2 regions of the Streptomyces sp. NPDC002446 genome follow, and region 2 is predicted to be linked to the other one. Evidence: riboswitches for the same ligand, from Rfam matches in the RefSeq annotation. Region 2 holds a riboswitch; the other holds the start of a gene.
The links. A riboswitch is a leader RNA that binds a small molecule or an ion and turns the genes downstream of it on or off. The one in region 2 is predicted to bind glycine.
Positions count from the first base shown of each region.

Region 1: linked by a shared signal. The riboswitch ahead of gcvP (aminomethyl-transferring glycine dehydrogenase) and the one ahead of gcvT (glycine cleavage system aminomethyltransferase GcvT) in region 2 are both predicted to bind glycine.

Region 1 is NZ_JBSFYC010000009.1:141,577-148,656, reverse strand. Features, by position in the region: gene ACWD6P_RS08150 (bifunctional nuclease family protein) at 1-143, shown strand, start outside; gene ACWD6P_RS08145 (MerR family transcriptional regulator) at 332-937, shown strand; gene ACWD6P_RS08140 (DNA polymerase IV) at 1,004-2,515, shown strand; partial or broken gene ACWD6P_RS08135 (PRC-barrel domain-containing protein) at 2,650-2,859, opposite strand; glycine riboswitch at 2,923-3,020, shown strand; gene gcvP (aminomethyl-transferring glycine dehydrogenase) at 3,209-6,094, shown strand; gene ACWD6P_RS08125 (DUF5999 family protein) at 6,178-6,372, opposite strand; gene ACWD6P_RS08120 (hypothetical protein) at 6,706-7,080, opposite strand, start outside.
Region 2 is NZ_JBSFYC010000012.1:79,277-86,356, reverse strand. Features, by position in the region: gene ACWD6P_RS10015 (enhanced serine sensitivity protein SseB C-terminal domain-containing protein) at 182-982, opposite strand; gene ACWD6P_RS10010 (enhanced serine sensitivity protein SseB) at 1,056-1,853, opposite strand; gene ACWD6P_RS10005 (AAA family ATPase) at 1,961-2,686, opposite strand; glycine riboswitch at 2,914-3,009, shown strand; glycine riboswitch at 3,010-3,127, shown strand; gene gcvT (glycine cleavage system aminomethyltransferase GcvT) at 3,161-4,288, shown strand; gene gcvH (glycine cleavage system protein GcvH) at 4,419-4,796, shown strand; gene glyA (serine hydroxymethyltransferase) at 4,874-6,133, shown strand; gene ACWD6P_RS09985 (APC family permease) at 6,372-7,080, shown strand, end outside.

The DNA of each region.
Region 1 (7,080 bases), on a different contig from region 2:
CCGGAACGCCGATCTTCGGTACGGACGGTGTGCTGGACGACGCGGGGATCGCCATCCCGGACGAGCAGGAGGACGAGGTGGAGAAGTTCCGCGAGTTCCTCGACCAGATCTCGCCCGAGGACTTCGGCACCAACAGCCAGTGACGCCGGCCGGATGAAGGGATTGATTCCGGCCAAACTATTTAGCCATTCCCCGCGCGAGGTCACGAGAAACCACTCGTAGGGTGATTATCACTCGGCGTGGCGAGCGCGGCGATCGTTGACGCACCCCGAGTGACTGCATACCGTCGATATGGCAGGTCCCGTCCGGGACGTGGAGGACGGAGGGCGGCGTGGCAATCACCGGCGACGGTATGGCGGCGGAAGGGGCGTTGCCGCTCCACTCGGGCTCGGCCGCGAACCATGCCCCGGCACCGGCCGCGGCGGTGTCGGGGGACTGCGAGGCGCGGAACATCGGCTATCGCGGCCCGACCGCATGTGCGGCGGCGGGTATCACCTACCGGCAGCTCGACTACTGGGCACGCACGGGCCTGGTGGAGCCGAGCATCCGGCCCGCGTACGGCTCCGGCACACAGCGGCTCTACAGCTTCCGGGACGTCGTCGTCCTGAAGATCGTCAAGCGGCTGCTGGACACCGGGGTGTCGCTGCAGAACATCCGCACCGCGGTGCAGCACCTGCGCTCGCGCGGGCTGGCGGATCTGACGCGGATGACGCTGATGAGCGACGGCGCGACCGTTTACGAGTGCACCTCGCCCGATCAGGTCGTCGATCTGCTCCAGGGCGGCCAGGGCGTCTTCGGTATCGCGGTCGGCGTGGTGTGGCGGGACGTGGAGGGTGCGCTGTCACAGCTCCACGGAGAGCGTGTGGACACCGGCGAGACGCTGATCGGGAAGAACCCGCACGACGAGCTGGCGCGGCGGCGCAACAGGGCCGGCTGAGGCCTCGCCACAGGCCCCGGCCCGGCGGCGGGTCGATTGTCAGTGCCATGCGGCAGCATCGGACATGTGAGACCCGCCCCGACGATTCTGCATCTGGACATGGATGCGTTCTACGCGGCCGCTGAGCAGGCGGCCAAGCCAAGCCTGCGCGGCAAGCCCGTGGTGGTCGGCGGGATCGGGCCGCGCGGGGTGGTCGCCACGGCGTCGTACGAAGCCCGGGTCTTCGGGGTCCGGTCCGCGATGCCCACGGCCCAGGCGCGGCGGCTGTGCCCCAATGCCGCCTATCTCAGCCCGCGTTTCACGCTGTACCGCCAAGTGAGTGAAACGGTGATGGGGCTGCTGCACGGGCTGTCCCCGCTGGTGGAGCCGCTGAGTCTGGACGAGGCGTTCGTGGATCTGGAAGCGGGCGGGGTGCCGACCGAGACGGCCGCCCTGCGGGCCGTGGGGGAGCAGCTGCGGCGCGACATCCGGGCGGCGACGGGGCTGACGGGTTCGGTGGGGCTCGCCGGCGCCAAGATGCTGGCGAAGATCGCGTCCGAGGCGGCGAAGCCGGACGGTCTGGTGGTGATCGAGCCCGGCACGGAGCGGGAGCTGCTGGGCCCCATGACGGTGCGGACCCTGCCCGGGGTGGGGCCCGCGACGGCCGAGACGCTGCGCCGGGCCGGGATCCACACCGTCGCGGAGACCGCGGAGGCCGGCGAGGCGGAGCTGGTGCGGCTCCTGGGCAAGGCGCACGGCACGGGGCTGTACGCGATGGCGCTGGGCCAGGACGACCGCCCCGTGGTGGCCGAGCGGGATGCCAAATCGATCTCGGTCGAGGACACCTTCGAGGTCGATCTGACCGACCGGACGCGGGTGCGGAACGAGGTGGTGCGGCTGGCGGACCGCTGTGTCCAGCGGCTGCGGGCGGCCGGCCGCTCCGGACGCACGGTGGTGATCAAGGTGCGGAACTACGACTTCTCGACGCTGACCCGCTCGGAGACGCTCCGCGGGCCCACGGACGACCCCTCGGTCGTACGGGAGGCGGCGGTGCGGCTGCTGGAGACGGTGGACACCACGGGCGGGGTGCGGCTGCTGGGCGTGGGGGTCAGCGGGCTGGCCGACTTCACCCAGGAGGATCTGTTCGCCCAGCTGGCGACGGAGCGGGAGGCCGAGGAGCTGGCCAAGGCGGGGCCCGAGCCGGTGGGGGAGGAGACCGGCGAGCGGGAGCCGGAGGAGGAGCGGCCGCGGCGCTGGCATCCGGGGCTGGATGTGGTGCACGACGAGTTCGGCGCCGGGTGGGTGCAGGGGAGTGGCGTGGGCAGGGTGACCGTACGCTTCGAGACGCCGTGGTCCGCACCGGGGAGGGTGCGGACCTTTGCCGTCGAGGACCCGGCGCTGCGGCCGGGTGAGCCCTTGCCGCTGGTGGGCGGCGGGTCGGGAGGGGGTCAGTCCTCCGAGCCCGCGATCTTGCCGAAGTCCTTGTCGCCGGAGCCGCCAGAGCCGCCCGCGCCGCCCGAGCCGCCGGATCCGCCGGTGGCGCCCGAGTCGCCGGGGGAGAGCGCGTCGGAGTCCGGGAGGGAGATATCCAGCCGGTAGTGGTGGTAGAGCTGGAGCTCCTGTTCAGGGGAGAGGTGGCGGCCCACGCCGAAGTCCGGGGCGTCCTTGATCAGCTTGCGGTCGTAGGGGATGTGCAGGCCGTCACCGATCATTTTGCTGGGCTCCAGGGGGACGAACGCGTCCCGGCTGAAGAGACCGGTGCGGACGGCCGCCCACTCCGGTTCCCCCGTCGCGTCGTCGAGGTAGACCTCGTCGATCGTGCCTATTTTCGCGCCGTTACGGTCGAACGCTTTGCGGCCGATCAGGCTCCGGGGATCGATATCGGTTTGCACGGCCCCTCCAATTGGTCGCAACTGCCCTGTGACAACTACCAAACGGCACATTTCATGCTGCGGCCACTCGAAGGATCCTTCGAGTGGTGCGCTGGTAGGCTGGCGAATGGCCGCAGACCCCATGCGGGAGAGTCCTTTGTCGTTCGCGACCAGGGCGCCGAAGGAGCAAATCCTCCCCGGAATCTCTCAGGCACACGTACCGCATGGACGAGGTCACTCTGGAAAGCAGGGCGGGCCACGGACAGGCACACTGCCGGAACCCCTCCTCACCGACGGTGAAAGCCGGGCCGCTCGCGCGGGCCGGTGAAGCTCTCAGGTTGAGATGACAGAGGGGGAGGCCGTCCGGGCACCCGCGCCGTGGTGCCCCTCGTAGGTCGCGCTGACCAGGAGGCCCCCGCAGATGACCACCAATCGCATCTCCTTGACCGAGCTCGAACAGGGCATTCCGTTCGAGCGCCGGCACATCGGTCCCGACCACGAGGCGCAGGCAAAGATGCTCGCGCACGTCGGCTTCGGGTCGCTGGACGAGCTCACCGCCGCCGCCGTCCCCGACGTGATCAAGAGCGCCGAGGCGCTCGGCCTGCCGCAGGGCCGTACGGAGGCCGAGGTCCTCCAGGAGCTGCGCGGCCTGGCGGAGCGCAACCAGGTGCTGTCCCCCATGATCGGCCTGGGGTACTACGGCACGTTCACCCCGCCGGTGATCCTCCGCAACGTCATGGAGAACCCTGCCTGGTACACGGCCTACACGCCCTACCAGCCGGAGATCTCGCAGGGCCGCCTTGAGGCGCTGCTGAACTTCCAGACGATGGTCGCCGAGCTGACCGGACTGCCCACCTCCGGCGCCTCGCTGCTGGACGAGGGCACCGCCGCCGCCGAGGCGATGGCGCTCTCCCGCCGTGTCGGCAAGGTCAAGCAGGGCGTCTTCCTGGTGGACGCCGACTGTCTGCCGCAGACCGTCGCCGTGATCCAGACCCGCGCAGAGCCGACCGGTGTCGAGGTCGTCGTCGCGGACCTGTCCGACGGCATCCCCGCCGAGATCGCCGAGCGCGGCGTCTTCGGTGTGCTGCTGCAGTACCCGGGCGCCTCCGGCGCGGTGCGCGACCCGCGTGCCGTCATCGAGCAGGCCCATGAGCTGGGCGCGGTCGTCACGGTGGCGGCCGATCTGCTCGCCCTGACGCTGCTGACCTCGCCCGGCGAGCTCGGCGCCGACATCGCGGTCGGCACCACCCAGCGCTTCGGCGTCCCGATGGGCTTCGGCGGACCGCACGCCGGCTTCATGGCCGTACGCGATCAGTTCGCCCGCAGCCTGCCCGGCCGCCTGGTGGGCGTCTCCGTCGACGCCGACGGCAACAAGGCCTACCGCCTCGCGCTGCAGACCCGTGAGCAGCACATCCGCCGTGAGAAGGCCACCAGCAACATCTGCACCGCGCAGGTGCTGCTCGCCGTCATGGCCGGGATGTACGCCGTCTACCACGGCCCCGAGGGCCTGCGGACCATCGCCCGGCGTACCCACCGCTACGCCGCCGTGCTCGCCGAGGGCCTGCGGGCGGGCGGTGTGGAGATCGTGCACGGCGCGTACTTCGACACCCTGACCGCGCGGGTGCCCGGCCGGGCCGCCGAGGTCGTCGCCGCCGCCCGCGAGGCCGGTATCAACCTCCGCCAGGTCGACGCGGACCTCGTCGGCATCGCCTGCGACGAGACCACCGGACGCGCGCAGCTGACCGGCGTCTGGGGCGCCTTCGGCGTGCAGGGCGACATCGAGCAGCTGGACCCGGTCGCTGCCGAAACGTTGCCGCAGTCGCTGCTGCGCACCGACGACTACCTCACCCACCCGGTCTTCCACCAGCACCGCTCCGAGACCGCGATGCTGCGCTACCTGCGCACCCTCGCCGACAAGGACTACGCGCTGGACCGCGGCATGATCCCGCTCGGCTCCTGCACGATGAAGCTGAACGCCACCACCGAGATGGAGCCGGTCACCTGGCCCGCGTTCGGCCAGCTGCACCCCTTCGCGCCGGCCGCCCAGGCCCAGGGCTACCTCACGCTGATCCAGGAGCTGGAGGAGCGGCTGGCCACGGTCACCGGCTATGACAAGGTCTCCATCCAGCCGAACGCCGGATCGCAGGGCGAGCTGGCCGGCCTGCTGGCGGTACGCGCCTACCACCGCGCCAACGGCGACGAGCAGCGCACCGTCTGCCTGATCCCGTCCTCGGCGCACGGCACCAACGCCGCCAGCGCCGTCATGGCCGGGATGAAGGTCGTCGTCGTCAAGACCGGTGCGGACGGCGAGGTCGACGCCGACGATCTGCACGCCAAGATCGAAAAGCACCGTGACGAGCTCGCGGTCCTGATGGTCACCTACCCCTCCACGCACGGCGTGTTCGAGGAGCACATCACCCAGATCTGCGCCGCGGTGCACGACGCCGGCGGCCAGGTCTACGTCGACGGCGCCAACCTCAACGCGCTGGTCGGGCTCGCCGAGCCCGGCAAGTTCGGCGGCGATGTCTCGCACCTCAACCTGCACAAGACGTTCTGCATCCCGCACGGCGGTGGCGGCCCCGGTGTCGGCCCCGTCGCCGTACGCGCCCACCTGGCGCCGTACCTGCCCAACCACCCGCTGCAGCCCACCGCGGGCCCCGAGACGGGCGTCGGGCCGATCTCCGCGGCCCCCTGGGGCTCGGCCGGCATCCTGCCGATCTCCTGGGCGTACGTCCGCCTCATGGGCGGCGAGGGCCTCAAGCGCGCCACCCAGGTCGCCGTCCTCAGCGCGAACTACATCGCCAAGCGCCTGGAGCCGCACTACCCGGTGCTCTACACGGGCCCCGGCAATCTGGTGGCGCACGAGTGCATCATCGACGTCCGGCCGCTGACCAAGGCGACCGGTGTGAGCATCGACGATGTCGCCAAGCGGCTGATCGACTACGGCTTCCACGCGCCGACGATGTCCTTCCCGGTGGCCGGCACGCTGATGATCGAGCCGACGGAGAGCGAGGACCTCGGCGAGCTGGACCGGTTCTGCGACGCGATGATCGCCATCCGCGCGGAGATCGAGAAGGTCGGCTCGGGGGAGTGGGACGAGGACGACAACCCGCTGCGCAACGCTCCGCACACCGCGGCCGCGCTCAGCGGCGACTGGACCCACGCGTACACCCGCGAGGAGGCCGTCTTCCCGGCGGGCGTCGCGGCGGCGGAGAAGTACTGGCCGCCGGTGCGCCGGATCGACGGTGCCTTCGGCGACCGTAACCTCGTCTGCTCCTGCCCCCCGCTGGACGAGTACGACAACTGATCAGCACTGGTCCACCCGGGCAACATCAAGGGCCCTCGGCAGATCTGCCGGGGGCCCTGTTGTACGTGCCGGGTGCTCGCGGGTCAGGCCGCTGCGGTGACCCGGGCCCGGTGCGGGGCGATGACCTGCCCGTCCGGCAGCAGCTCACCGGTGTCCTCGAAGAGCAGGACGCCGTTGCAGAGCAGGCTCCAGCCCTGCTCGGGGTGGTGCGCCACAAGGTGTGCGGCCTCCCGGTCGCTGGAGTCTGCTGACGGGCATGGCGGTTGGTGCTGACACATGGAAGTTGTCTTTCGCTGCGGTGTGGTGAACGTCGTGCGGCTCGATGCGGTGGTCATGGCCGCTCCCCCGTTTCCTCTGTCGGTTCCAGTGTTGCCCTACGGACGGGATTCCGCAGGGATTTCGCAGCAGCGGTACTCACTCGGTATCGACGCGTCACCCGTGCGGGCGGTTGCGTCCAATTGCACTCCTCGCCAAGGGGGTTGGGAGTGGTATGCACGGACTAGCCCGCGCGGGTGAGCGCGGCGGAGCGCCCCGCGGCCGGAGGGGGTCGCGGGGCGCGCTGTCGTGGGACGGCGTGGCGCCGGCCGCGGATGCGCGGCCGGAGCGCCGGGTCAGGCGGGTTCGCGCAGCAGCGGGGCGGGCGCGAGGCGCAGGGTGAGCCGGGGCAGCAGATCGGCGACGCGGTGCGGGCGGTGGGCGGCGATCCCCGGCGGGGCGGGCGCCAGCGGAATCAGCAGGTCACCCGGTGCGGGCAGGCCCTCGGAGCCGTCGGCGGCGAGATCGTGGTGCAGCCAGAGCGTGAGCATGTACAGCTCAGGGACGGACAGCAGCCGCGGCTGATAGGGCGCGCTCAGCGTATCCGCCTGGGCGAGCGCCTGCTCGGTGGAGGCGACATAGGGGCCGCCGCAGAAGCGCCCGAACGTCCAGCCGTCCGCGGTGAGCATCGCCTCGGCCGTCGCCACGGCCCGCTCCCCGCCCCGGACCAG
Region 2 (7,080 bases):
AGCCCTGACGGGGAAAGGATGCGCAACTGTGATGTGCTCCACGGCTTTCCGTTATACGGACAGGAGTTCGGCCTGAGCGGAGCGAACGCCCGCGGGAGGGAGCCTCAACCGCGGTGAATACGTGGGGAATACGGATCGAATCCACCCCGGAACCGGCGCCCGGGGCGGGAGAGACGCGCTGTCAGTAAGGGCGCGGCTGGCCGTAGCCGTACGCGGGCGCCGGGGCGGCCTGGCCCGGCATCTGGGTGTAGCCGTCACGGTCGAAGAACGGCCGGGCGCAGGCCCGCATCCACATCCCGACCGGGTCGTACTCGTCGTTCATCGCGACCGTGGAGACCGGCAGACCGTCCGGAACCGCGCCGATCGACTGCTGGATCATCAACCGGGCCGAATCCACCGCTTGTTGGCCGGTGTCGTACAGATCCAGCCCGATCGCCAGATACGGGGCACCGAGCGCGGGCTGCACCCAGGCCCGGCGCAACGACCGTACGGCGGGGGTGCGGTGGGCGTTCTGCGCCAGCAGGGCGTAGAACTGCGGGATGTCGATGACCGGCTCCGAGATCCGCAGCGGCCCGGCGGGCAGCCGGTCCAGGCCGCCGGCGATACGGCGCAGATCGAGCCAGGGGATGCCGACACCGCCGCCGGGGGCGTGCGGATTCAGCCACAGGCCCCAGCGGTCGGGGAAGAGCGAGGCGGCGATCTCCAGGCCGCCGACGACCTCGTGGTCGCGGGTCCAGCCGGAGGCGGCGAGCTCGGGCGCCGAGGTCACACAGGGCGCGTAGCCGAGGCCGTCGACCTCCATGTTCCCGTACTGCGCATCGGGCATACCGGCCCGGCCCTGCCAGAGCAGCATCCAGACCTGACCTGCGGCGAGCGCCTGCAGCAGCGCCTCATAGGCGTCGTAGCGACCGGGCGAGACCTGCTGCAGCAGCTGCTCCAGCTGCCCGGCCGCCGCCGGTCCCTGATGCGCACCCGCGCTCACGTGGTCCGTCCCTTCTGTCGGCAGGGCACGTAGGGGTGCGCCCGCTCGTCGTCCAACAAGCTTAGGGCTTGCCCTACGAGTGGTCCCGGGAGTAGAAGGGCCGGACGCGCTCCAGCATCCAGTCGCAGACCGGGTCGCCCTGGGCCAGATCGAGCATCACGAGCTGCACCGGCCAGGGCACCGGCACCGCGCCGAGCGCACGTCCCAGGGCTGACAGGACCGTCTCGCGGGCGGTGCCGTCGTGCAGCGCGGCGGGGGACGTCGCGACCTGGACACCGACGAACAGCGCGGGCGTGTCGCCCTCCACACTGGCCAGGGCACGCCGGGCAGTCAGGACAATTCCGGCACCGGAGAACTCCAGTCCGGCGGCGGCCAGGAAGTCCACCGGCTCCTCCTGCCAGTCCGGCTCGAAGAGCCGCACCCGCCCGCCGCTGGGCAGCGACTCGGCCTCATGGCGGCCCGGCCGGCACAGCTCGGCCACCGCGGGCGGCGGCAGCGGGACGCCGACCACACCGTCCGGGTTGACGGCGATCCCGATCTTCGGCGGCAGCCCGCGAGCGAACTCCGCGGCCGGCGCGACGGTGAAGGACATGTGCGAGCCGACCACCCGCAGGAACTCCTGCTCGGAGCTGTAGACCGGGACATGGGCCAGCCCGTCGACCTCGACCGTGGGCAGATCCAGGCCGCGGGCGCCGAGGCCCGCGCTCTGAGGGCCGCCGCCGTTGGGCAGCGGCACCCACACCCGGCTGCGGCGCAGGACCTCGACGATCCGGGCACCGGCGCCCGGATGCCCGACCGAGGCGGCGAGCACCTCTTCGAGCTCGTTCGCCGGCCACGCCAGCTGCGGTATCCCCTGCTCCGGAAAGTTCATCTGTACCCATCCGTCCCCGACGCTCTCTGGCCAACGACCCTAGACGAGGAAACGGGAGGTCGGGCGTACGGGGGCGGGGCGCGGCGCGCCCGGAACCGGCAGTCCGCTCAGCGGAAACCGATCCGCTCCAGCGTGCTCGCCGCCGGCCGGTCCAGCAGCACCGCCGAGCGGAACCCCTTGGGCAGCCCGGCCTCCTCCGCCCGGCCGACCAGCCGGCCCACCGCCCTGCGGTGCCGCGCGAAGGCGTATCCGGACACCCCGCGCCCGCGCGCTTCCTGCCCGGACCGGGCCACCTCCGGCGCCACGTCGAGCAGCACGAGATGCAGCCCGCGGCCGCCGCGCGCGGCCGACCGGGCGATCCAGCGGCGCACCCAGGCCAGCGTTCCGCAGTCGTGCACCACCACGCTGTCGCCGGAGCGCAGCGCACGGCCCAGCGCCAGATAGTGCGCGGCCCGCACCAGCGGCCGGTACAGGCCGTACGGCAGCCGGCGCAGCCTGCCGCGCTCCCAGCGCTCGCGCACGTCCTGCGAATCGATGCGGTGCACCGCGGCGCCCCGGCTGTCCAGCGGCGGCACCACCCGGCGCATCAGGGTGCTCTTGCCGCTGCCCGGCAGCCCGGAGACCACGACCAGGTCACCGGCGCGGAACCGCAGCTCGGCGGTGTCGCGGGTGCGCTTGCCGGCCCGCAGGTCGACGACGGTGTGGCCGCGCCCCGGCCGTACGACGGACCGCGCCGCGCGCCTGGTCCGGGACACGGCGGCGGATGCCACCGGCGCGTCCGGGGGTACGGCCCCTGCAGTGGCCGCGAATGCCGCTTCCCTGTGCACCGTGATCGCCCTCCCCGTCCGGTTCCGGTCCGTTCCGAGTCCGTCCCTTACCCGCAGAGTGTCAAGAAAAGGTAATGCCCATCAAGGCGATTGTCCGATCTGTCGGCGTGGCGGAGGTGGTCCTGGACGGGGTGGCGACCGGGGCTCCTCGAACGGGCGATCCCGTGTAATGATGTGGCCGCCACGTGCACATCTCAGCTCACCCGTGCACCGCCAACTCCATACCGGCCGCTTGAATCCGCGCGGGAGAGTCCCCGGCCGTCATGGCGGGGCGCCGAAGGAGCAAGTCCTCCCTTGAATCTCTCAGGCCCCTATACCGCGCGGGCGAGGCAGATCTGAAAAGCGAGCCACTGCCCGGGCTACGGGGCGGCTCCACCCAAGGTGCAAACCGGGTCCGTTCGCGGGATCCCGGTGAACCTCTCAGGTTCCGATGACAGATGGGGAGAACGTCTTGTCACCCATGCCTGGGAGCCCAGAACCATGACTGATGCCCCCCGTCGCACCGCGCTGGATGCCACCCACCGCGCGCTCGGTGCGACCATGACCGACTTCGCCGGCTGGGACATGCCGCTGCGCTACGGCAGCGAGCGCGACGAACACGTCGCCGTCCGCACCCGGGCCGGCCTCTTCGACCTCTCCCACATGGGTGAGATCACCGTCACCGGCCCGCAGGCCGCCGACCTCCTCGACTATGCGCTGGTCGGCAACATCGGCGGCGTCCAGACCGGCCGCGCCCGGTACACGATGATCTGCGAGGCCGGGGGCGGCATCCTGGACGACCTGATCGTCTACCGCCTCGCGGACCAGGAGTACATGGTCGTCGCCAACGCCTCCAACGCCCAGGTGGTGCTGGACGCGCTGACCGCGCGGGCGGGCGGTTTCGACGCCGCGATCCGCGACGACCGGGACGCCTACGCGCTGCTCGCGGTGCAGGGCCCGGAGTCGCCCGGGATCCTCAAGAAGCTGACGGACGCCGATCTGGACGGCCTCAAGTACTACGCCGGTCTGCCCGGCACGGTCGCCGGCGTCGACGCGCTGATCGCCCGTACGGGATACACCGGCGAGGACGGCTTCGAGCTGTTCGTCCGGCCGGCGGACGCGGTGGCGCTGTGGGAGGCGCTGACCGAGGCCGGCAAGGACGCCGGTCTGGTGCCCTGCGGCCTGTCCTGCCGCGACACGCTGCGCCTGGAGGCGGGCATGCCGCTGTACGGGCACGAGCTCACCACCGCCACCACGCCGTTCGACGCGGGCCTGGGCCGGGTAGTGAAGTTCGAGAAGACCACCAACGGCGGTGACTTCGTGGGCCGCGCCGCGCTGGAGGCCGCGGCCGGGCGCGCCGAGACGGTCCCGCCGCGCAAGCTGGTCGGCCTGGTCGCCGAGGGCCGCCGGGTTCCGCGCGCCGGATACCCGGTCGTCACGGCCGACGGCACGGTGATCGGCGAGGTCACCTCCGGTGCTCCCTCCCCCACCCTGGGCAAGCCGATCGCCATCGCGTACGTCGACGCCGCGTACGCCACACCGGGCACCGAGGGTGTCTGCGTGGACATCCGTGGAAGCCATGAGCCGTACGAGGTCATCGCGCTGCCCTTCTACAAGCGGCAGAAGTAGCGGATCGCCGACGGCGGCCCGGCAGGGGCGCGCACCAGCGTGTCTCACTGTGCAAGACGCTCCCCCGGACTCCGTCCGGGAGGGGTGCCCCCATTCACGACCACACCCTCGCGTACAGGAGAATCGAGCCATGAGCAACCCCCAGCAGCTGCGCTACAGCAAGGAGCACGAGTGGCTGTCGGACGCCGAGGACGGCGTCTCGACGGTCGGCATCACGGAGCACGCGGCCAACGCTCTCGGCGACGTCGTCTTCGTGCAGCTCCCCGAGGTCGGTGCCACGGTCACGGCGGGCGAGTCCTGCGGTGAGCTGGAGTCGACCAAGTCGGTCAGCGACCTGTACTCGCCCGTGGACGGCGAGATCGTCGCGGTCAACGACGACGTCGTCAGCGACCCCTCACTGGTGAACACCGCCCCGTTCGAGGGCGGTTGGCTGTTCAAGGTGAAGATCGGCGGCGAGCCGGAGGACCTGCTCTCGGCCGACGAGTACACCGCCTTCACCGCCGGCTGAGCCCGCCCGTCGCCCGACTCCGCCCCGGAAGACAGCGCCGCGCGCTGCCCCTTCTCGCCTCTCCTCCAGGAAGCCTCATGTCTGTTCTCAACAGCTCCCTGCACGAGCTCGACCCCGACGTCGCCGCCGCCGTCGACGCCGAGCTGCACCGCCAGCAGTCCACCCTCGAAATGATCGCCTCGGAGAACTTCGCTCCGGTCGCCGTCATGGAGGCCCAGGGCTCCGTCCTCACCAACAAGTACGCCGAGGGCTACCCCGGCCGCCGCTACTACGGCGGCTGCGAGCACGTCGACGTCGTCGAGCAGATCGCCATCGACCGCATCAAGGCGCTCTTCGGTGCCGAGGCCGCCAACGTGCAGCCGCACTCGGGCGCGCAGGCCAACGCCGCCGCCATGTTCGCCCTCATCAAGCCGGGCGACACCATCCTGGGTCTCAACCTCGCCCACGGCGGGCACCTGACCCACGGTATGAAGATCAACTTCTCCGGCAAGCTCTACAACGTGGTGCCCTACCACGTCGACGAGAAGACCAACCTCGTCGACATGGAGGAGGTCGAGCGCCTCGCCAAGGAGCACCGCCCCAAGCTGATCGTCGCCGGCTGGTCCGCCTACCCGCGCCAGCTGGACTTCGCGGCCTTCCGCCGGATCGCCGACGAGGTCGGCGCGTACCTGATGGTCGACATGGCGCACTTCGCCGGCCTGGTGGCCGCGGGCCTGCACCCCAACCCGGTGCCGCACGCCCATGTCGTGACCACCACCACCCACAAGACGCTGGGCGGCCCGCGCGGCGGTGTCATCCTGTCCACCCAGGAGCTCGCCAAGAAGATCAACTCCGCGGTCTTCCCCGGTCAGCAGGGCGGTCCGCTGGAGCATGTGATCGCGGCGAAGGCGGTCTCCTTCAAGGTCGCCGCCTCCGAGGACTTCAAGGAGCGCCAGCAGCGCACCCTTGAGGGCGCCAAGATCCTCGCCGAGCGCCTCGTCCAGGACGACGTCAAGCAGCACGGCGTCTCCGTCCTGTCCGGCGGCACGGACGTCCACCTCGTCCTGGTCGACCTGCGGGACTCCGAGCTCGACGGCCAGCAGGCCGAGGACCGCCTCCACGAGGTCGGCATCACCGTCAACCGCAACGCGATCCCGAACGACCCCCGCCCGCCGATGGTCACCTCCGGCCTGCGCATCGGCACCCCGGCCCTGGCCACCCGCGGCTTCACCGCGGAGGACTTCCGCGAGGTCGCCGACATCATCGCCGAGGCGCTCAAGCCCTCCTACGACACCGGGGCCCTCAAGGCCCGGGTCACGGCGCTCGCGGACAAGTACCCGCTGTACCCGTCGCTGTGACGCGTCTCATGCGGTGATCCGCCGACCGCCCGCCGGCCGGCGGGCGGAGGCTGAACGGGCCGTGAGCCCGGGGCCGTTGGTCCCGGGCTCATCGTCTGCGTGCCCGCGTTCCCCGCCACCCGCACGCAATCGCGGGGGAATTCCGGTGATACGCGAGAAATAAGGTGTCAGCGGCAGACAGCAGCGGCCTCCCACCGCAAGGGGGCACATCACGACGGCAGGACGGACGACACATCCCATGGACATGAGCGCGGGCGACCGCAAGGGGCTCAGCCTCTTCGCCCTCATCATGATCGGCATAGGCTCGATCTTCGGCTCCGGCTGGCTCTTCGGCGCCGGTGCCGCCGCCCAGGTGGCGGGCCCCGCGGCGCTGGTCGCATGGGTGATCGGCGCCGTCTTCATCGGCATGATCGCGATGTCCTACGCGGAGGTCGGCTCGGCCTACCCGATCCCCGGCGGCATGGCCCGCTACGGCCACCTCTCGCACGGACCGGTGCTCGGCTTCCTCACCGGCTGGGCGGTGTGGATCGCGGTCGCCTCGCTCATCCCGATCGAGTCGATCGCCGCCACCCAGTACATGACGTCCTGGGGCTTCGGCTGGACGAAGGGGCTGGTCGACCCGGCCACCCACCACCTCACCGTCGCCGGCACCGGCGTGGCGCTGGCGCTGACCGTCGCGCTCTGGCTGACCTGCTACTGGTCGGTCCAGCTGCTGGCCCGCGCCAACACGGTGCTCACCCTGGTCAAATTCGCCATCCCGGTGCTCGCCGTCGCCGCGCTGATCGGGTCCGGCTTCCACACCTCGAACTTCACCTCGCACGGCGGCTTCGCCCCGTACGGCTGGCCGGCCGTGCTCACCGCCGTCACCACCTGCGGAGTGATCTTCGCCTTCAACGGTTTCCAGGCCGTGGTCAATCTCGGCGGCGCCGCGAAGAACCCGGGCCGGG